Regions from separate parts of the Ectopseudomonas mendocina genome, predicted to be linked through region 2. Evidence: predicted binding sites of a transcription regulator. Region 2 holds the regulator's gene; the other holds the start of a gene.
The links. Region 2 encodes FliA, which starts transcription of late flagellar genes. Its sites were predicted from a motif close to CTAAAGTTTNNNNNNNNNNNGCCGNTAA; they were not measured.

Region 1: C7A17_RS03190 (flagellar protein MotY) is a predicted target of FliA. The motif match lies at 7,255-7,282, and genes of this name have one in related genera.

The regions. Positions count from the first base shown of each region.
Region 1 covers NZ_CP027657.1:671,441-682,300, reverse strand. The annotation lists gene livG (high-affinity branched-chain amino acid ABC transporter ATP-binding protein LivG) at 1-271, opposite strand, end outside; gene C7A17_RS03230 (high-affinity branched-chain amino acid ABC transporter permease LivM) at 268-1,536, opposite strand; gene livH (high-affinity branched-chain amino acid ABC transporter permease LivH) at 1,533-2,456, opposite strand; gene C7A17_RS03220 (branched-chain amino acid ABC transporter substrate-binding protein) at 2,572-3,693, opposite strand; gene C7A17_RS03215 (DUF2288 domain-containing protein) at 3,992-4,309, shown strand; gene C7A17_RS03210 (DUF5064 family protein) at 4,399-4,767, shown strand; gene C7A17_RS03205 (bacterioferritin-associated ferredoxin) at 4,879-5,097, opposite strand; gene rnt (ribonuclease T) at 5,279-5,953, opposite strand; gene pyrC (dihydroorotase) at 5,950-6,996, opposite strand; gene C7A17_RS03190 (flagellar protein MotY) at 7,315-8,262, shown strand; gene C7A17_RS03185 (argininosuccinate synthase) at 8,380-9,597, shown strand; gene gloA (lactoylglutathione lyase) at 9,692-10,084, shown strand; gene nadE (ammonia-dependent NAD(+) synthetase) at 10,127-10,860, opposite strand, start outside.
Region 2 covers NZ_CP027657.1:4,464,890-4,475,749, reverse strand. The annotation lists gene C7A17_RS20675 (ParA family protein) at 1-484, opposite strand, end outside; gene motD (flagellar motor protein MotD) at 567-1,376, opposite strand; gene C7A17_RS20665 (flagellar motor protein) at 1,389-2,129, opposite strand; gene C7A17_RS20660 (protein-glutamate methylesterase/protein-glutamine glutaminase) at 2,155-3,288, opposite strand; gene C7A17_RS20655 (chemotaxis protein CheA) at 3,331-5,535, opposite strand; gene C7A17_RS20650 (protein phosphatase CheZ) at 5,548-6,336, opposite strand; gene C7A17_RS20645 (chemotaxis response regulator CheY) at 6,356-6,730, opposite strand; gene fliA (RNA polymerase sigma factor FliA) at 6,839-7,585, opposite strand; gene fleN (flagellar synthesis regulator FleN) at 7,582-8,412, opposite strand; gene flhF (flagellar biosynthesis protein FlhF) at 8,502-9,812, opposite strand; gene flhA (flagellar biosynthesis protein FlhA) at 9,824-10,860, opposite strand, start outside.

The DNA of each region.
Region 1 (10,860 bases), 2.0 Mb from region 2:
GACGCACGTTCTGGAAGGTACGTACCACGCCTTTGCGCGCGATCTTGTGGCCTGGAAGGCCCTCGATGGCTTCGCCGTTGAGGCGGATGCTGCCGGAGGTCGGCTGATAGAAGCCGGTCAGGCAGTTGAACACGGTGGTCTTGCCGGCGCCGTTCGGGCCGATCATCGAGACCACCTGTTTTTCGCTTACTTTCAGGGCCACCTCGTTGACGGCCAGCAGGCCGCCGAAACGCATGGTCAGGCCGCTTACTTCAAGAATCGGGCGGCTCATCGCTTCAGCTCCAGGTGGGGACGTTGCATCGGCAGCAGACCTTGCGGGCGCCAGATCATCATGAAGATCATGACCAGGCCGAAGATCAGCATGCGGTACTCGCTCAGCTCACGCATCTCCTGCAGCATGACCATGACCACCGCTGCGAGAATCACGCCCAACTGCGAGCCCATGCCGCCCAACACCACGATGGCGAGGATCATCGCCGATTCGATGAAGGTGAAGGACTCCGGCGTCACCAGGCCCTGACGGGCAGCGAAGAAGCTGCCAGCGAAACCGGCCAGGCTGGCGCCGATGGTGAAGGCCGAGAGCTTGATCACGGTCGGGTTCAGACCCAGCGCGCGGCAGGCGATCTCATCTTCACGCAGGGCTTCCCAGGCGCGGCCGATCGGCATGCGCAGCAGGCGGTTGACCAAAAACAGGGTCAGCAGCACCAGCAGCAGGGCGATCAGGTAGAGGAAGATCACCTTGTACATCGAGCTGTAGGCGATATCGAAGAAGCCGTGGAAGGTCGGCATGTCGGCCGGCACGCGGCGTTCGAAGGACAGACCGAACAGGGTCGGCTTGTTCTCGTTGGCGATGCTCAGGCCGTTCGGGCCGCCGGTGTACTCGGTCATGTTGCGCAGCATGATGCGGATGATCTCGCCGAACCCGAGGGTCACGATGGCCAGATAGTCACCGCGCAAGCGCAGCACCGGGAAGCCCAGCAGGAAGCCGAACAGCGCCGCCATCATCCCTGCCAGTGGCAGGCAGATCCAGAAGCCGAAGCCGAAGTAGTGGGCAAGGATCGCGTAGCTGTAAGCGCCGACGGCGTAGAAGCCGACGTAGCCCAGGTCGAGCAGGCCGGCCAGACCAACGACGATGTTCAGGCCGAGGCCGAGCATCACGTAGATCAGGATCAGCGTGGCGATGTCCACCGAACCACGGCTGGCGAAGAACGGCCAGACCAGGGCGAAGGCGATCAGCGCCAGAATCACCCAGCGTTGGGTAGAGGGCAGGGTCAGGAAGTTGCTTGCGCTACCGGGCAGGCGTGGCAGCGATACCTTGGCCCAGGCTGGAGTGAGGCGATCACGCAGCAGTTGCCAGATGAAGATCAGCGTTGCCGCCGCGCCGATGCACCATAGCTCGAGCGCGGTCGCGCCCTCTACGCGCAGGCTGATGCCGACGGTGGTCAGTTTCAGGCCCAGTACCGGGTAGGAAATGATCAGCACCAGCAGGGCGCTGAAAATCGCCGATTTGAGGTTTTTCGTAATAGCGCTGCTCATACCTTTTCCACCTCTGGGCGACCGAGAATGCCAGTGGGGCGGAACAGCAGAACCAGTACCAGCAGAGTGAAGGCGACGACATCCTTGTATTGATCACCGAAGATGTCGGCGCCGAAGGCTTCGGCTACACCGAGCAGCAGGCCGCCGAGCACGGCGCCCGGAATGCTGCCGATACCACCGAGCACTGCGGCAGTGAACGCCTTGATGCCGGCGAGGAAGCCCAGATGCGGGTTGATCACGCCATACTGCATGCTCAGCAGCACCGACGCGATGGCGGCCAGCGAGGCGCCAATGACGAAGGTCAGAGCGATGATGTTATTGGTGTTGATCCCCAGCAGGTTGGCCATCTTCAGGTCTTCGGCGCAGGCACGGCAGGCACGGCCAAGGCGCGAGCGCGAGATGAACAGGGTCAGGCCGATCATGGCGACGAAGGTGACGATGAAAATCAGCACCTGCATATAGGAAATCACCACGCCGTTGCTGACACTTTCACCGAACAGGAAATTGCCGGGTAGCAGGCTGGGGATGGATTTGTCCTTGGAGTCCTGGGAGAGCAATACGGCGTTCTGCAGGAAGATCGACATACCGATCGCGGAGATCAGTGGGATGAGTCGATTGCCGCCGCGCAAGGGGCGGTAAGCGACCCGTTCGATGCTGTAGCCGTAGGCGCTGGTGACGATCATGGTGGCGGCGAAGGCCGCGATCATCACGAACGGCACGGCTTCGAGGCCGAACATGGCGAGACCGGCGATCACAGTGAAGGCCACGTACGAGCCAATCATGTAGACCTCGCCATGGGCGAAGTTGATCATGCCGATGATGCCGTAGACCATGGTGTAGCCGATGGCGATCAGGGCATAGGTGCTGCCAATGGTCAGGCCATTGATCAGTTGTTGTAGGTAGTGATAAAGCTCAGGCATTGCCTAACTCCTGGGCCTGCGTGAAGCGGCGCTTGTGGCGCAGCGCAAGGCCGGAATTCTTCTAATAAGCAAAGCCCACTGCGTGTGCAGTGGGCTTTGGGTTCAGGCGGGAAGCTTACTTGGCTTCGGACTTGGAACCGTCCTGGTGCCACTCGTAGACCACGAAGTTGAAGTTCTTCAGGTCGCCTTTCTCGTCGAAAGCGAGGTCGCCGGTCGGCGTTTTGAAGGTGTTGGCGCGCAGGGCTTCGGCCACCTTGGCGGTGTCGGTGTCGCCAGCTTTCTCGATGCCCTCGGCGATAACTTGAACGGCCGCGTAGGCCGGGAACACGAACGGACCGCTCGGGTCTTCGTTCTTGGCCTTGAAGGCATCAACCAGTGCCTTGTTCGCCGGATCCTGATCGAAGGACTTCGGCAGGGTGACCAGCAGGCCTTCGGAAGCAGGGCCAGCGATAGCCGAAATTTCCTTGTTACCCACGCCTTCCGGGCCCATGAACTTGACGTTCAGGCCACGCTCTTTGGTCTGGCGCAGTAGCAGGCCCAGTTCCGGGTGGTAGCCGCCGTAGTAGACGAAGTCGACACCCGCCTGGTTCAGCTTGGCGATCAGAGCCGAGAAGTCCTTGTCACCGGCATTGATGCCTTCGAACATGGAGACTTTCACGCCTTTGCTTTCCAGGGTCTGCTTGACCGCGGTGGCGATGCCCTCGCCGTATTGCTGTTTGTCGTGGATGACAGCGACGTTTTTCGGCTTGACGTGGTCAGCGATGAAGTTGCCGGCGGTCGGGCCTTGCAGGCTGTCCAGGCCGATGGTGCGGAATACCAGTTCGTAGCCGCGAGCGGTGATGTCCGGGCTGGTGGAAGCCGCAGTGATCATCAGGATGCCTTCGTCTTCGTAGATGTCCGAAGCCGGTTGAGTGGAGCTGGAGCACAGGTGACCGACCACGAACTTTACGCCATCGTTGACGATCTTGTTGGCTACCGCCACGGCTTGCTTCGGATCGCAGGCGTCATCGTAGACCACGCCTTCGAGTTGGGCGCCGTTGACGCCGCCGGCCTTGTTGATCTGCTCGATTGCCATTTTGGCGCCGATGAATTGCATCTCGCCGTACTGGGCGACGGCACCGGTCACCGGACCGGCCAGGCCGATCTTGATGTTGTCGGCCGCCATCGAATAGCTGGCCGCCCCCGCCAGTGCCATTGCAGCGAACAGCTTGGAAATCTGCTTAGTAGCCTTATTCATGAGTGCTCCACTCGTCGTTGTGTCTTCATTGTTGTAGTTCTTGCTGCCTAAGCTGCAGAACCGGGTTCAACACCCCGGTCACGCCTCAGGCAACTGTACCGGAACAGTGTAGAGCGCGGATTTGCGCCTTGAAAAGCCGGCATTGGGAGGCTGAACGCGGGGTTGTCGCTAAATTGCAAGGAATGTATAGAAATACGGCGTGCCCCGTTGCGGCTACAGAGCGTCCCGCGGCTTGTCAGGGGAAGAGCCGGCGCTATCATGCGCGCCTGCACTTACCGCCATCGATACGGGGCACACCATGACGGATGAATCTAGCACCCTCTATGCCAAGCTGCTTGGCGAAACCGCACCTATTCGCTGGCAGGAGCTGCAACCCTTCTTTGCTCGTGGTGCGCTGCTTTGGGTGGCAGGGCATGCGGATCTGATCGCCGTGGCGCAGGCCCTGGCGAGCGATGACCAGGCCAGGGTCGCGCAATGGATGAACCAGGGGGTATTGAGCAAGTTCGAAGATACCCGCGCCGAAGACCTTTTAGCCCGTGATCCGCAACTCTGGGCGGTGGTGGTGGCCCCTTGGGTGCTGGTACAGGAAAGGGCAGGGGATTCGACGCTGCACTGAGGTGGTGCGCGGCAGGGGCGTGAATCACGGTCTAGACTGTCTGGGCGCTCCTGCCGGGAGCTCATGCATCACGTCAAAGGAGTTGAATCATGTTCGAACCTGGACACCTGCATCGCAGCAACCTACCCGGAGAGAATGGCCAACCCGGATACAGCATCGACTTTTACTATGAGGTTCGTCAGGATCCGCAGGAGGGCGCCATGTTACATGGGCGCCTGGTCGGCGAGATCGATGGCCAGCACTTCGAGGAGGTATTCGAGATGCACCGCGATACCGCCTTCAATTTCGCCAGTGTGATTTCTCGTTTGGTGGCCAAGCATGGCCTGCATCCCAATGCCAGCCCGATCATGCGGGCGCATCAGGAATACGACGCCATTTTCGAGGATATTCGCGCCAAGCTGCACGCCAAGCCCGGTGAGGCGGTCAATCTGGAGCATCTGAAGAGCGATGGTCTCTAGCCTGGCAGGTCTTCTTGGCAGGCGAAGGCCTCTGGGAGATCAGCTGAACGGCGGGCATAAAAAACCGGATCATGGGATCCGGTTTTTTTATGTCGAGGTCTAGGTCTCGATTCAGGCGGCGACGAACCCGGCAGGGTAGGCCAGTGCTGCTTGGCTACTCTGAACTTCGGCGATGGTTTCACGTACCACTTGTTTGGCCAGGCAGGCGCATTTGCCACATTGGCTGGCGATGCCGAGCGTACCACGGACTTCGCGGTAGCTGCAGCAGCCCTCGTAGACCGCGTCGCGGATCTGAGTATCGGTAACACCTTCACAGAGGCAGACGTACATAAGCAAGGCTCGTCTTGGTTGTTCTGTTCGATGCGAAGGATACTAATGTTAATGAGAATGCTTGTCAAAGATCTGTTGGGAACACTCGCATTGGCTGACGAACGGTTCCTGAGCGGATTGCCGTAGCCATGAAAAAACCGGCGCAAGGCCGGTTTTTCATGCTTCGGGTCAGGCGTAAGGCCTACTGGTCGAACTCGTCCCAGCCACCCATTTCTTTCCAGCGATTGACGATGCCGCAGAACAGTTCGGCAGTTTTCTCGGTGTCGTAGCGGGCCGAGTGCGCTTCCTTGCCGTCGAACTCGATGCCGGCGGTCTGGCAGGCCTTGGCCAGCACGGTCTGGCCGTAAGCGAGGCCCGCTAGGGTCGCGGTGTCGAAGCTGGAGAAGGGGTGGAACGGATTGCGCTTGATGCCGCAGCGCGCCACCGCCGCATTGAGGAAGCCCAGGTCGAAGCTGCTGTTATGGCCGACCAGGATGGCGCGCTTGCAACCCGCCGATTTGATCGACTTGCGCAGGCCCTTGAAGATTTCGCCCAGGGCATGCTCTTCGCTTACCGCCATGCGCAGCGGGTGATCGAGCTTGATGCCGGTGAATTCCAGCGCGGCTTGTTCGATGTTGGCGCCTTCGAACGGTTCGATGCGGAAGAAGTGGGTGTGATCCGGATAGAGGAAGCCGCCTTCATCCATGGCGATGGTGGTCGCGGCGATTTCCAGCAGCGCATCGGTGGCGCTGTTGAAGCCGCCGGTCTCCACATCCACCACGACTGGCAGGTAGCCACGGAAGCGCGCGGCCATTGGTGTGCGTGGGCCGGACGGCAGGCTGGCTTCCAGTTCGTCTTCGTAGTTGTCTTCGCTCACGCCTGGCCCTCCAGCAGCTTCCAGCGTAGGGTTTCACCGGCGCGCAGCGGCACCACACTGTTCTCGCCCAGGGGCAGGGTGGCCGGTACGACCCACTCTTCGCGCACCAGGGTGATGCTGTCGGTGTTGCGTGGCAGGCCGTAGAAGTCCGGGCCGTGGTGGCTGGCGAAGGCTTCCAGCTTGTCCAGCGCATTGCGCTGTTCGAAGGCTTCGGCATACAGCTCGATGGCGGCATAAGCGGTGTAGCAGCCGGCGCAGCCGCAGGCGGCTTCCTTGGCATGCTGGGCGTGCGGTGCCGAGTCGGTGCCGAGGAAGAAGCGGCTGTCACCGCTTGCGGCTGCGTCGAGCAGGGCTTCCTGGTGCACGTTGCGCTTGAGGATCGGCAGGCAATAGAAGTGCGGACGAATACCGCCGACCAGCATGTGGTTGCGGTTGTACAGCAGGTGATGGGCGGTGATGGTGGCGCCGAGGTTGTTCGGGCGGCTCTGCACGAACTGCACGGCATCGCGGGTGGTGATGTGTTCGAAGACCACCTTCAGCGTCGGGAAGCGCTCGACCACGCGCACCAGATGCTCGTCGATGAAGGTCTTTTCGCGGTCGAACACGTCGATTTCAGTGCGCGTGACTTCGCCGTGAATCAGCAGCAGCATGCCCACTTCGGCCATGGCCTCGAGGGCTGGGAAGATCTTGTCGATGCTGGTGACGCCGGAGTCCGAGTTGGTGGTGGCGCCAGCCGGGTAGAGCTTGGCCGCATGCACGAAACCACTGGCCTTGGCGTTACGCACGTCTTCGGCGGTGGTCTTGTCGGTGAGGTAGAGCACCATCAGTGGCTCGAAGCGACTGCCGGCCGGGCGGGCGGCGAGAATGCGCTGGCGATAGGCGTCAGCCTCTTCGGCGTTACGTACCGGCGGTACCAGGTTGGGCATGATGATCGCGCGAGCGAAGGTGCGGGCGGCATCGCCGACGGTGTGCGGCAGCACCGCGCCGTCGCGCAGGTGAATGTGCCAATCGTCGGGGCGCAGTAGGGTCAGTCGGTCGGACATGGGGAGTTCCAGGCGGGCAAATCAGGCTGCGAATGCTACCGGAAACCGGCGGAAAATGCGCTGCAGGCTGCGAGATTCGAGCACCCAGGCCGGCGTGCGCCAGCGCGGCGATTCGCTTCTGCCTCGTCTGACTGCGGGGTGGTGTCGCGAAGACCATCCTGCGAACTACAGGGCCGCGCAGGTGTGGTGGCACGGTCGAGTAACACCATGGGCAGCCAGTGACACACAACAAATCCTGCTGATGTACCGACGCTCGCCCTACAGTTTTTCCGGAAGCCACCGATACCTAGAAAGAACAGCGTTTTCGTGGAGCCCGTCGTGCGCCAGCCTCATCTCCTCCTTCCCAGCCTGCTGGCCGGCCTGGCCCTGTGTCTGCCGGCACACGCCATCAGCTTCCAGACGCGTCTGGAGAGCGTGGAGTGGAAGGTCGAGGGGGACAAGTTCGAGTGCCGGCTCACTCAGCCGATCAGCAACTTCGGCAGCGGCGAGTTCGTGCGCCGAGCTGGCGAGCAGGTCACCTTCCGTCTCAAGGCGCGCGAGCGCTGGATGGGGGCCGGTTCTGCCACGTTGCTGGCAGCTGCAGCGCCCTGGCAGCCGGGGCGTGGCGATATCAACCTGGGTGTGGTCAGCGTCGGCAATGGCGAGGTGCCGTTCAACAGTTCGCAGGAGCAGGGCGCGCGTTTGCTCACCGGCCTGCTCGAAGGCCGCAGTCCGCTGGTGCGCCACCGCACGCTGAACGGCGGCGACAACCTGGAAGTGCGCCTGCTACCGGTGAAGTTTCACAAGGCCTATGACGATTACCAGGCCTGTACCGCCAACCTGCTGCCAGTCAATTTCGACCAGATTCGTCAGGCGCAGATCGGCTTTCCAGGTGGCGGCATCGATCTCGATCCGATGGCCAAGGCCAAGCTCGATATCATTATCGACTTCGTCAAGGCTGACCCGACCATCAACAGCTTCCAGATCGACGGGCATGCCGACAACAGCGGCAATCGCCTGACCAACCGCGATTTGTCGCGCCGCCGGGCATTGGCCGTGCAGGAGTATCTGGTGGCCGGTGGTGTGCCGGTCGAGCAGATCACCATGCGCTTCCATGGTGAGCGTTACCCGCTGGCGCCGAACAACAGCGAAGCCAATCGAGCCAAGAACCGCCGGGCCACCTTGCGCCTGGAACGTGTGCCAGCCCCCGAGGCTCCGCCACAGAGCGCCCCGCAGGCGGCACCACCGAGTACACCGGTCGACCCGGCTGGAAGTACCCCCTCCTGAGACAGAAAACGCCATTCTTGTCGTCGCTTCGTCGTCACTAGCTGTCGCGCCCCTGTAAATTGGCCCGCAGGGTCAGTAGAATCACCGGTTTTACCGTACAACCCGTGGAGTGATGGCATGGCGGACGTCAAAAAGGTAGTTCTGGCCTATTCCGGTGGCCTGGACACCTCGGTGATCCTCAAGTGGCTGCAAGATACCTATAACTGTGAGGTGGTGACCTTCACCGCTGACCTCGGTCAGGGCGAGGAGGTCGAGCCGGCCCGCGCCAAGGCTCAGGCCATGGGCGTCAAGGAAATCTACATCGACGACCTGCGCGAAGAATTCGTGCGTGATTTCGTCTACCCGATGTTCCGCGCCAACACCGTCTATGAAGGCGAGTACCTGCTGGGTACCTCCATCGCCCGTCCGCTGATCGCCAAGCGCCTGATCGAAATCGCCAATGAGACTGGCGCCGACGCCATTTCCCACGGCGCCACCGGCAAGGGTAACGACCAGGTGCGTTTCGAGCTGGGTGCCTATGCACTGAAGCCGGGCGTGAAGGTCATCGCTCCGTGGCGCGAGTGGGATCTGTTGTCGCGCGAGAAGCTGATGGACTACGCCGAGAAGCACGCCATCCCGATCGAGCGTCACGGCAAGAAGAAGTCGCCGTACTCCATGGATGCCAACCTGCTGCACATCTCCTATGAAGGCGGCGTGCTGGAAGACACCTGGACCGAGCACGAAGAAGACATGTGGCGTTGGACTAAGTCGCCGGAAGCGGCGCCTGATACTCCGACCTACATCGAGCTGACCTACCGTGCTGGTGACATCGTCGCCATTGACGGCAAGGAATTGAGCCCAGCCACCGTGCTGGCCGAGCTGAACCGCATCGGCGGCGAGAACGGCATCGGCCGTCTGGACATCGTCGAGAACCGTTTCGTCGGCATGAAGTCCCGCGGCTGCTACGAAACCCCCGGCGGTACCATCATGCTCAAGGCTCACCGAGCCATCGAGTCGATCACCCTGGATCGCGAAGTGGCTCACCTGAAAGACGAGCTGATGCCGAAATACGCCAGCCTGATCTACAACGGTTTCTGGTGGAGCCCGGAGCGTCTGATGCTGCAGCAGATGATCGACGCCTCCCAGGCCAACGTGAACGGTGTGGTACGCCTGAAACTGTACAAGGGCAACGTTATCGTCACCGGCCGCAAGTCCGACGACTCGCTGTTCGACGCCAACATCGCGACCTTCGAGGAAGATGGCGGCGCCTACAACCAGCAGGACGCGGCGGGCTTCATCAAGCTCAATGCCCTGCGCATGCGCATCGCTGCCGGCAAGGGCCGCAAGCTGGTCTGATAGACTGCCTGCTGCATGTCAACGAACCCCGGCCATGTGCCGGGGTTCGTCGTTCATGGCCCATGAAAATACCGAGCCGGTGAGGAGAATCTTCATGAGACTGCTGCATACCATGCTGCGCGTCGGCGATCTGGACAGATCCATCGCCTTCTACACCGAAGTGCTGGGCATGACCCTGCTGCGGCGCAAGGACTATCCGGATGGTCAGTTCACCCTCGCGTTCGTCGGCTACGGCGACGAAGCGCACAACAGCGTGATCGAACTGACCCATAACTGGGGCGTGCAGAGCTATGAGCTGGGCACTGGCTATGGGCACATTGCGCTGGAGGTGGAGGATGTTCACAAAGCATGTGCCGATATCCGCAGCCGGGGCGGCAAGATCACCCGCGAGCCTGGGCCGATGAAGCACGGCACGCGGGTGCTGGCCTTCGTCGAAGACCCGGACGGCTACAAGATCGAACTGTTGTCGCCGTCGCGCCCGGCTTGACGACCGACGCCATGCACACCTGAGTGCGCATGGCTATCCGCTTCAAGGAACCAGCGGCAGTTCGCGTTTGTGGCGAGTGGCGTCATAGGTGCGCACGATGGTGGCGTAGGCCTCGTCACTGACCTTCTCGCCATGTAGGAAGGCATCGATTTCGGCGTAGGTCACGCCATGCGCTTCCTCGTCCGGCTTGCCGGGGCGCAATTCTTCCAGGTCGGCGGTCGGCGTCTTCTGCACCAGATGCTGTGGCGCGCCGAGGTGTTTGGCGATGGCGCGAACCTGGTTCTTTACCAGGCCGGAGAGCGGGGCGAGGTCGCAGGCGCCGTCACCGAACTTGGTGAAGAAGCCCATCACCGCTTCGGCAGCATGGTCGGTGCCGATCACCAGGCCGTTATTGGCGTTGGCGATGGCGAACTGCGCGACCATGCGGATGCGTGCCTTGATGTTGCCGACCACGAAGTCACGGCGCGCATCGCTGAGCTTTTGCAGGTGCGTGACCTGTTCGCCCAGACCATTGACGCTGCCGGCGATGTTGACGGTGTCGTTCTCGTCGGCGCGAATGAATTTCAGCGAATCCTGCGCGTCGTGTTCATCGTGCTGCGCGTTGTGCGGCAGGCGCACGGCGATGAAGCGGTAGCCCTGGTCGCCGGTTTCGGCGCGCAGCTCCTCGACCGACAACTGAGCCAGGCGCCCAGCGGTGGTGGAGTCCACGCCACCGCTGATACCCAGCACCAGCACTTTCAGGCCGGATTGCTTGAGGGTGTTCTTGATGAAGGTCT
Region 2 (10,860 bases):
GGCCCTTGACCGCCAGGAACTCGGTCTGTACGGGGATAACCAACTGCTGGCTGGCCGCCAGGGCATTGACCATCAGCACGCCGAGCAAGGGCGGACTGTCGATAACGGCGTGATCGAAATCGCCCCACAGCTGCGCCAGGCTCTTGGCGATCACCAAGCCCAGGCCGTTCTGCCCAGGTGATTGGCGCTCGAGCGTGGCCAGCGCGGTGCTCGATGGCAACAGGGAAATACTTTCATGGCTAGTGCTGTGTAGCAACTGCTTGGGCAAGCCTTGCGGCACATTGCCTTGGTGCAGAAACAGGTCGAAGCAACTGTGCTCCAGCGCATCGGGATCATGGCCGAAATAACTGGTCATCGATCCATGCGGATCGAGGTCGACCACGACCACACGTTTGCCCGCATCGGCCAACAGGCCTGCCAGGGCGATGGAGGTGGTGGTCTTGCCGACCCCACCTTTCTGATTGGCTACTGCCCAGACTTTCATGTTCTCTCATCCTCCCGGCAAGAGGCGCTCAGGCCGAGAATGGCTGTCGCACGCACGCAGCAGGCGACTGGGATTTGACGGCTCACGACTGTGGAACCCCCGACGCAGACGCCGGTGCAGGTTGCGTGCCAGCCTCGGACTGCTGAGTCGCAGCGCTGCCATCACTACGGCGGGTTTCGAGGTTGCGCGAAATCACCAGCACCACCCGGCGATTGCGCCCCCTACCCTCCGCCGTGGCATTGTCGGCCACCGGCTGGAACTCACCGTAACCGACAGCCGCCAAACGCGAAGGGTCGACGCCATCCATAGCCAGCATACGCACGATGCTCGCCGCGCGCGCCGAAGACAACTCCCAGTTGGTTGGGTACTGGGCGGTCTGAATCGGCAGGTTGTCAGTGAAGCCTTCGACTTTTACCGGATTCTGATACGGTGCCAGAATCTTGGCGACCTTCTCGATAATGTCGAATGCCTGATTGTTCGGAATGGCGTCGCCGCTGGGAAACAGCAGACTCGAGCTCAGCTCGATCTCGATCCACATCTCGTTGCCGCGTAGGGTCAACTGGTCGCTCTGGATCAACTCGCCGAACACTTCGCGCACACTGGAGGCAATGCTCTGCAAGGTGGCGTCCGAGCTGGGATCGTCCAGTGCGGTGTTGTCGGGCTCGCTGGTGCGTGGCCGCTCTTCACCCACCGGAATGGGCTTGATCGCGCGGTCAGGCTGGTTGAATACGCCTGTCAGCGACTCCGAGAGGATCTTGTACTTGCCTTCGTTGATCGAGGAGATCGAATACATCACCACGAAGAAGGCGAACAGCAGCGTGATGAAATCGGCGTAGGAAACCAGCCAACGCTCATGGTTCTCATGTTCTTCCTGGTGCCGCCTGCGTGCCATGCCATTCCTCCATCAGTCCATGAAGCCTTGCAGCTTCAGTTCGATGGAGCGCGGGTTCTCACCCTCGGCGATGGACAGGATGCCCTCCAGCAACATCTCGCGATAGCGCGACTGGCGCAACGCAATGGACTTGAGCTTGTTGCCGATCGGCAACAGCAACAGGTTGGCGAAGCCGACGCCATAGATGGTGGCGACGAAGGCCACGGCGATACCGCTGCCGAGCATGCTCGGGTCAGCCAGGTTACCCATCACGTGGATCAGGCCCATTACCGCACCGATGATGCCGATGGTCGGCGCGTAGCCGCCCATGCTCTCGAATACCTTGGCCGCCTGGATATCGCGTGCTTCCTGGGTGTAAAGATCGACCTCCAGGATGCTGCGAATGGATTCCGGCTCGGCACCGTCGACCAGCAATTGCAGGCCCTTGCGCGCATAGGGATCGGGCTCGGCATCGGCCACCGACTCGAGGCCGAGCAGACCTTCCTTGCGCGCCACCATGCTCCAGCCAACGACCCGGTTGATGCCACCCACCAGGTCTATGCGCGGCGGAAAGAAGATCCAGCGCACGATACCCATGGCGCGCTTGAACACGCTGACGGGTGCCTGCAGGAACGCCGCGCCCAAGGTGCCGCCGATAACGATCAGGGCCGCCGGGCCATTGAGCAGAGCCCCGGCGTTGCCACCTTCCAGATAGTTGCCACCCAGTATCGCGACGAACGCCAGGATGACGCCGATTAGGCTCAATACATCCATGCAGACACGCTCGACTCAGCCTTCATCATTGGCAGGCCTCGGTCAGATGCCGACCGATGTCATCCAGGCTGTAGATCGCATCGGCGAGGCTGGCCTTGACCACGGCCATCGGCATGCCATAGATCACGCAACTGGCTTCATCCTGCGCCCAGACCTGGCTGCCACCCTGCTTGAGCAGACGCGCACCTTCACGGCCATCGGCACCCATGCCGGTCAGTACCACGGCCAGTACCTTGTCGCCATAGGACTTGGCCGCCGAACCGAAGGTGATATCCACGCAAGGCTTGTAGTTGAGGCGCTCGTCGCCCGGCAGAATCTTCACCACGCCACGGGCATCGACCATCATCTGCTTGCCGCCAGGAGCCAGCAGCGCCAGGCCAGGGCGTAGTACATCGCCATCCTCGGCTTCCTTGACCTGGATGCGGCAGAGCTTGTCCAGGCGCTCGGCAAAGGCCTTGGTGAAAGCTGCCGGCATATGCTGGATCAACACCAGCGGTGCCGGGAAATTGGCCGGCAATTGCGTCAGTACACGTTGCAGTGCCACCGGGCCGCCGGTGGAGGTACCAATGGCCACCAGTTTGTAAGACTTGCGCTTGGGCGCAGCCGAACTCGGCGCGGCACTGGAAGTGCTTGGAGTCGGTGCAGTACGCGGCGTGACGGCGGGCGTGGCCGGACGTACTGGAGCAACAGCAGGACGACTAGTCGGCGCCGCTGCCGGACTGGCCGCAGTCGGCGCTACTGCGGCCGAGCTGAAACGGCGATTGCTGCGCGCGATGGTATGCACCTTCTCGCACAGCATCTGCTTGACCTTCTCGGGATTGCGCGAGATGTCCTCGAAATTCTTCGGCAGGAAGTCCACTGCCCCGGCATCCAGCGCATCGAGGGTGACACGAGCGCCTTCATGAGTCAGCGAGGAAAACATCAATACTGGCGTCGGGCAGCGCTGCATGATGTTTCGTACCGCAGTGATGCCGTCCATCATCGGCATCTCGTAATCCATGGTAATCACGTCGGGCTTGAGCGCCAACGCCTGATCGATGGCTTCCCGCCCATTGGTGGCTGTGCCCACGACCTGAATACTGGGGTCAGCAGACAGAATTTCCGAAACGCGCCGGCGGAAAAAACCGGAGTCGTCCACCACCAGAACCTTAACTGCCATACACACTCCTAGCCAGCGCAGGCCTCGCCTGCGCCGCAACCATCAGAAACGCCGAGCATAGCGCTTGAGCATGCTCGGTACGTCGAGAATCAACGCGATGCGTCCATCACCAGTGATCGTGGCGCCGGACATCCCGGGCGTGCCCTGAAGCATCTTGCCCAGTGGCTTGATTACCACTTCTTCCTGACCGACCAATTGATCGACGACAAAGCCGATGCGTTGGCTGCCGACGGTAAGGATCACCACATGCCCCTCGCGCTGTCCTTCGTGGAAAGCCTGCGGCACCAGCCAGCGCTTGAGATAGAACAGTGGCAGCGCCTTGTCACGCACGATCACCACTTCCTGGCCATCGACCACGTTGGTACGCGACAGGTCGAGGTGGAAGATTTCGTTGACGTTGACCAGCGGGAAAGCAAAGGCCTGATTCTCCAGCATCACCATCAGCGTCGGCATGATCGCCAGGGTCAATGGCACCTTGATGATGATTTTCGAGCCCTGGCCCTTCTGCGAGAACACGTTGACCGTGCCGTTGAGCTGAGAAATCTTGGTTTTCACCACATCCATGCCAACGCCACGGCCGGACACATCGGAAATCTCGGTCTTGGTCGAGAAGCCCGGAGCGAAGATCAGGTTGTAGCACTCGAATTCGTTCAGACGGTCGGCCGCGTCCTTGTCCAGCAGGCCTTTTTCGACGGCCTTGGCGCGCAGCACGTCGGCATCCATGCCTTTGCCATCGTCGGTGATCGACAGCAGGATGTGATCGCCCTCCTGCTCGGCGGACAGCACCACACGGCCCGCGCGAGCCTTGCCAGCCTTCTCGCGCTCTTCCGGGGTTTCCACACCGTGGTCGACGGCATTACGTACCAAGTGCACCAGTGGGTCGGCGAGCGCCTCGACCAGGTTCTTGTCGAGATCGGTTTCTTCACCCACCAGCTCGAGGTTGATTTCCTTCTTCAGGCTGCGCGCCAAATCGCGCACGAGGCGAGGGAAGCGACCGAAGACCTTCTTGATCGGCTGCATACGGGTCTTCATCACCGACGTCTGCAGATCCGCAGTCACCACGTCGAGGTTCGACACGGCCTTGGACATGGCCTCGTCGCCGCTGTTGAGCCCCAGGCGTACCAGGCGGTTACGCACCAGCACCAACTCGCCGACCATATTCATGATCTCGTCGAGGCGCGCGGTATCGACGCGCACGGTGGTCTCCGCCTCGCTCGCAGGCGCTGCCGCTTTGTCCACGGCCGGTGCTGGAGCAGCCGGGGTACGCGCAGCGGCAGGCTCGGCCTTGGCGGCGGGCTTGGGCGGAGCGACCTTGGCTGCAGCAGGCTTGGCTACCGCAGCAGGTGCCGGCGCCGGCTCGCTCGGAGGAACGAATTTGCCTTTGCCATGCAGCTGATCGAGCAGGGATTCGAACTCGTCATCGGTAATATCGTCACTGACCGGCGCAGCAGCTTCGGCAGTCGCGGCGACTGGAGCGGCCACTTCAGGTGCAGCGGAAAACTGGCCCTTGCCGTGCAACTGATCGAGCAGAGCCTCGAATTCGTCGTCGGTAATATCGTCCCCAGTCGGAGCTGCGGCCGGTACAGCCGCGACGGCAACGTCAGCCGAAGCCTCGACCGTGCCGGTGAACTGCCCCTTGCCATGCAACTGATCGAGCAGAGACTCGAACTCGTCGTCGGTAATTTCATCACCAGCCGCGACGTTTTCGCTTGCCGGCGCATCGCCCAGGGCATCGAGCAGTTGCTCGAACTCACTGTCGGTGATATCGCCAGGAGCGGCAGCCACAGCAACCGGCTCGGGCGCTGCTACAGGCTCAGGCTCACGTGCAGGAGCTGGAGCAGGAGCCGAATCGGCACCCGCCGGCTCAGCCAGGCGCGCCAATGCAGCCAGCAGCTCAGGAGAGGCAGGTGTCGGCTCGCGGCGCTCACGCACCTCGCCGAACATGCCATTGACAGCATCAAGAGCCTCGAGCACCACATCCATCAATTCCGAATCGACGCGACGCTCACCCTTGCGCAGGATGTCGAAGACGTTTTCGGCGATATGGCAGCACTCCACCAACTCATTGAGCTGGAGGAAGCCCGCTCCGCCCTTGACGGTATGGAAACCGCGAAAGATGGCGTTGAGCAGGTTCATGTCGTCCGGTCGGCTTTCCAGCTCGACTAATTGTTCGGACAACTGTTCGAGAATCTCGCCGGCCTCTACCAGGAAATCCTGGAGGATCTCTTCATCGGCGCCGAAGCTCATATTGTGTGCTCCTTAGAACCCTAGGCTGGACAGCAGGTCGTCGACATCGTCCTGGCTGGAGGCAACGTCATCACGCTTATCGGCATGAATCTGCGGACCTTCACCCCGCGATGGCTCTTTTAATTTTTCCTGTTCGGCGCGCAGCACTTCGTGATCGTGCTGAATACCGGCAAAACGGTCGACCTGACTGGCCATCAACATCAGCTTGAGCAGGTTGCTTTCCACCTCGGTCACCAGTTGGGTGACACGTTTGATCACTTGGCCAGTCAGATCCTGGTAGTCCTGCGCCAGCAAAATGTCGTTGAGATGGCTGGAGAGCTTGTTGCCATCACGCTCGCTGCGAGCGAGGAACAGTTCGATACGCTTGGCCAACTCACGAAAGCCATCGGCGCCCATTTCACGACGCATGAAACGGCCCCACTCAACGCTCAGACTCTGCGCCTCATCGCTCAGGTCATTGACCAGCGGCGCGCTCTGCTCCACCAGATCCATGGTGCGGTTGGCAGCCTTCTCGGTCATGGTGACCACATAATTCAGGCGTTCGGTGGCATCGGCGATCTGCGACAGCTCCTGGGCATGCGGCATACGCGGATCAAGCTGGAAATTGACAATGGCATTGTGCAGCTCACGGGTCAGCTTGCCGACCTCGTGATACAGGCCACGATCACGAACCTTGTTGAGCTCATTAATCAGTTGTACCGCGGCGCCGAAGTTGCCTTGTTCGAGGCTATCGACCAGATCGCGGGCGTTGCTTTTCAGGGTCGACTCAAGGTCACCCAGCGTGGAGTCATCGTGTTCCATAGCACCCTCGCGGCCGACATCAGCCGTTGACCCGCTCGAAGATCTTCTCGATCTTTTCCTTCAGCACCTGGGCAGTGAAGGGTTTGACCACATAGCCGTTCACACCGGCTTGGGCCGCCTCGATGATCTGATCGCGCTTGGCTTCGGCCGTCACCATCAACACCGGCAGGTGCTTCAGACGTTCGTCGGCGCGCACGGCACGTAGCAGGTCGATGCCGGTCATACCGGGCATGTTCCAGTCGGTCACCAGAAAGTCGAAGCTGCCGCTTTGCAGCATCGGCAGCGCCGAGGTGCCATCGTCGGCTTCTGCGGTGTTGGTGAAACCCAAATCCCGCAAGAGGTTCTTGATGATCCGTCGCATCGTCGAGAAATCGTCAACGATGAGGATTTTCATGTTCTTGTCCAAGTCGACCTCCGTACAGTCCCAAACGTATTGCGCTCGCAACCACGTCCTTTAATCATGAAACCGTTAACAGGCCGTTTAAGCCTGCGAATACGCTGTTCAGCCAGCGCGCCATTCACTTAGCCGCGAACGCAGACGCGCTGCGCACTGGCTATGCAACTGGCTGACGCGTGACTCGCTAACCCCCAGCACTTCGCCGATTTCTTTCAAGTTCAGTTCTTCGTCGTAATACAGCGCCAGCACGAGACGTTCACGCTCCGGCAAACCAGCGATGGCATCGGCCAAAGCCGCCTGGAAGCGTTCGTCTTCGAGGTCCCGCGAAGGTTCGAGGTGGGTGTGCCCGGCGTCTTCGTGCAACCCGCCATGCTCGCCGTCCTGCAACAGGTCGTCGAAGCTGAACAGGCGGCTGCCCAAAGTGTCGCCAAGAATGCCGTAGTAATCCTCCAGACTCAATTGGAGTTCGGCCGCAACTTCGTGATCTTTAGCGTCACGCCCCGTTCTGGCTTCAACAACACGAATCGCATCGCTGACCATACGGCTGTTGCGGTGTACCGAACGCGGCGCCCAATCCCCCTTGCGCACCTCATCGAGCATGGCACCACGAATACGGATACCGGCGAAGGTTTCGAAGCTGGCACCCTTGCTGGAGTCGTATTTGCGCGAGGCTTCGAGCAGGCCGATCATGCCGGCCTGGATCAGGTCATCGACCTGCACGCTGGCCGGCAGACGGGCCAATAAGTGATAGGCAATCCGCTTGACCAGCGGCGCATAGCGTTCGATCAGCTGATGCTGGGAATCCTGCGCCTGAGCCTTGTTGTACATACGAAGTCCAGAGGCTGCTGTCATACGGCCGAGTCTGCAGTCGGTTGATGCACCAGACGCTCGACGAAAAATTCCAGATGGCCACGGGGATTGGCCGGCAACGGCCAGGTGTCGACCTTCTGAGCTATCGCCTTGAACGCCAGGGCGCACTTGGATCGTGGGAAGGCTTCATAGACGGCACGCTGCTTCTGCACGGCTTTACGCACACACTCATCGTAGGGCACGGCACCGACATACTGCAGGGCGACATCGAGGAAACGATCCGTCACCTTGGTCAGCTTAGCAAAGAGATTGCGCCCTTCCTGCGGGCTGTGGGCCATGTTGGCCAACACGCGGAAGCGGCTGATACCGTGGTCACGATTGAGCAATTTGATCAGCGCGTAGGCGTCGGTGATCGAGGTCGGCTCATCGCACACCACTACGAGAATTTCCTGCGCCGCGCGAACGAAGCTGACCACCGCATCGCCAATACCGGCCGCAGTATCGATCACCAGTACGTCCAGGTTTTCGCTGATATCGCTGAATGCCTGGATCAGGCCGGCGTGCTGCATCGGCGTAAGACTGACCATGCTCTGCGTACCGGACGCCGCCGGCACGATACGGATGCCGCCCGGCCCCTGCAGCAGCACGTCACGCAGATCGCATTCACCTGCGATCACATCGGCCAGGGTGCGCTTGGGCGTCAGGCCCAACAGAACGTCGACGTTGGCCAGGCCAAGGTCAGCGTCCATCAGCATCACCCGACGGCCGAGATCGGCCAGGGCCATGGACAGATTGACCGACACGTTGGTCTTGCCGACGCCACCCTTGCCGCCAGTCACCGCAATCACCTGTACGGGATGCATACCCATGTTATTTCTACACCTTGTCTAACTTCGACTTGGCCATTTGGCCGTTCACTCCCGCCAACCACGCGGGAGGATGCACTGTTCTCGTCGCTTCAGCCGGCACGTGCCGGACTGTGGTATAGCCCGGCGAACATCTGCGCCATGGCATCTTCGCTCGGCTCCTCGGCGGCCTGCAAACCTACCGCGCGACTGACCAGTTGATGACTGCGCGGCACCTGCAGATCGTCCGGAATACGCGGCCCGTCCGTGACATAGGCTACCGGCAGATGCTGGCCTATAGCCAGACCTAAAACCTCGCCCAGGCTCGCCGCCTCGTCCAGTTTCGTCAGTATGCAGCCTGCCAGTCCACAACGCTTGTAACTATGGTAGGCCGCCTTGAGCACTTGGCTCTGACTTGTTGCAGCCAGAACCAGATAATTTTTCGCATTGATACGCGCCGAAGCCAGGCTTTCCAGTTGCAGACGCAGTGCGGGATCGTTACCCGGCAGGCCCGCAGTATCGACGAGCACCACACGCTTTTTCGCCAGCGGAGTCAGCGCCTGCAGCAACGACTGACCAGGATCGACCTGAGTCACCGATACCCCCAGGATACGCCCCAGGGTCTTGAGTTGCTCCTGCGCGCCAATACGGTAACTGTCCATGCTCACCAGAGCGACCTGCTGCGCGCCGTACTTAAGCACGTAACGCGCGGCCAGCTTGGCTAGGGTGGTGGTCTTGCCCATGCCAGCCGGGCCGACCAAGGCAATCACCCCGCCCTCCTCCAGCGGTTCTACCTTCGGCGTTCTGATCGCGTGGGCCAGGTGCGCCAGCAGCATGCGCCAGGCCTGACGCGGCTCGGCCACGCCTGCCACCTTGCTCAGCAGCGCCTGCGACAGCTCGGCAGACAGGCCCATGCGCTGCAGGCGACGCCACAGATTGGCTTGTTGCGGACGACGATTTTGCAGTTGGCCCCAGGCAATGGAGCCCAGTTGCACTTCGATCAGCTCACGCAGGCCGTGCAGCTCGAAACGCATGGCATCCAGCGCTCGGGGGTCGACAGCCGGCGTAGCAGGCACTGCGGCCTCGACCGGGCGCTGCGGCTTGACCGGAGTGGCCGGCAGCTCGGGGGCCAGCAGAGATTCGTTGGCGAACAGCTGACGATCCTTGCCGGCGTCCTGCTCGGCACGGGTGGCGAGCTCGGCCTGGGCACTGGCGATGCGCGCCTGGGTCTTGCGCAGCTCGGCCTCCAGCGCCGGGTTCGGGCGCACCGGAGCCGGCGTCACCTGATAGTCCAGCGCGGCAGTCAGCTCGACACCACCGGCCACGCGGCGGTTGCCGATGATCGCAGCATCGGCACCCAGCTCGTCACGCACCAGTTTCATGGCGGTTCGCATATCGGCGGCGAAGAAGCGTTTGACCTGCATGACCCTTTACCTCAGTTCTGGCCCACAGTGGCGACTATGGTGACCTGCTTGTTGTCCGGAATTTCCTGGTAGGCCAACACGTGCATGCTGGATACCGCCAACCGCGCGAAGCGCGACAGCATCGCCCGGATCGGGCCGGCCACCAGCAGAATCACCGGCTTGCCGAGCATTTCCTGGCGCTGCGCCGCTTCCACCAGGGAACGCTGCAGCTTCTCGGCCATGCCCGGTTCCAGGAGGATGCCATCCTCACTGCCCTGACCGGCCTTCTGCAGACTATTGAGCAATATCTGTTCCAACCTCGGTTCGAGGGTGATCACAGGCAGCTCCGGCTCTAGTCCCACAATGCTTTGCACGATTGCGCGGGCCAACGACACACGTACGGCAGCGACCATAGCGGCGGGATCTTGACTCTTCGGCGCCACGTTGGCGATGGCTTCGGCGATGGTGCGGATATCGCGCACCGGCACCTGCTCCTGCAACAGCGCTTGCAACACCTTGAGCAGGGTCGACAGCGACACCAGCCCCGGCACCAGCTCCTCGGCCAGCTTCGGCGAACTCTTGGCCAGCAATTGCATGAGCTGCTGCACTTCCTCATGCCCGAGCAGCTCGTGAGCGTGCTTGTGCAGGATCTGGTTGAGATGAGTGGCAACCACGGTACTGGCATCGACCACGGTATAACCGAGCGACTGCGCCTGATCACGCTGAGTGGGGTCGATCCATACGGCTTCCAGGCCGAACGCCGGATCCTTGGCGGCGATGCCATTGAGGGGACCAAACACCTGCCCGGGGTTGATCGCCAATTCACGATCCGGGTAGACCTCGGCTTCGGCCACGCTGACACCCATCAGCGTCAAACGGTAGGCGTTGGGCGCCAGGTCGAGGTTATCGCGGATGTGCACCGAAGGCATGAGAAAGCCCATCTCCTGCGACAGCTTCTTGCGTACGCCCTTGATCCGCGCCAGCAATTGCCCGCCCTGATTGCGATCGACCAGCGGGATCAGGCGATAGCCAACTTCCAGGCCGACCATGTCCACAGGCATGACGTCGT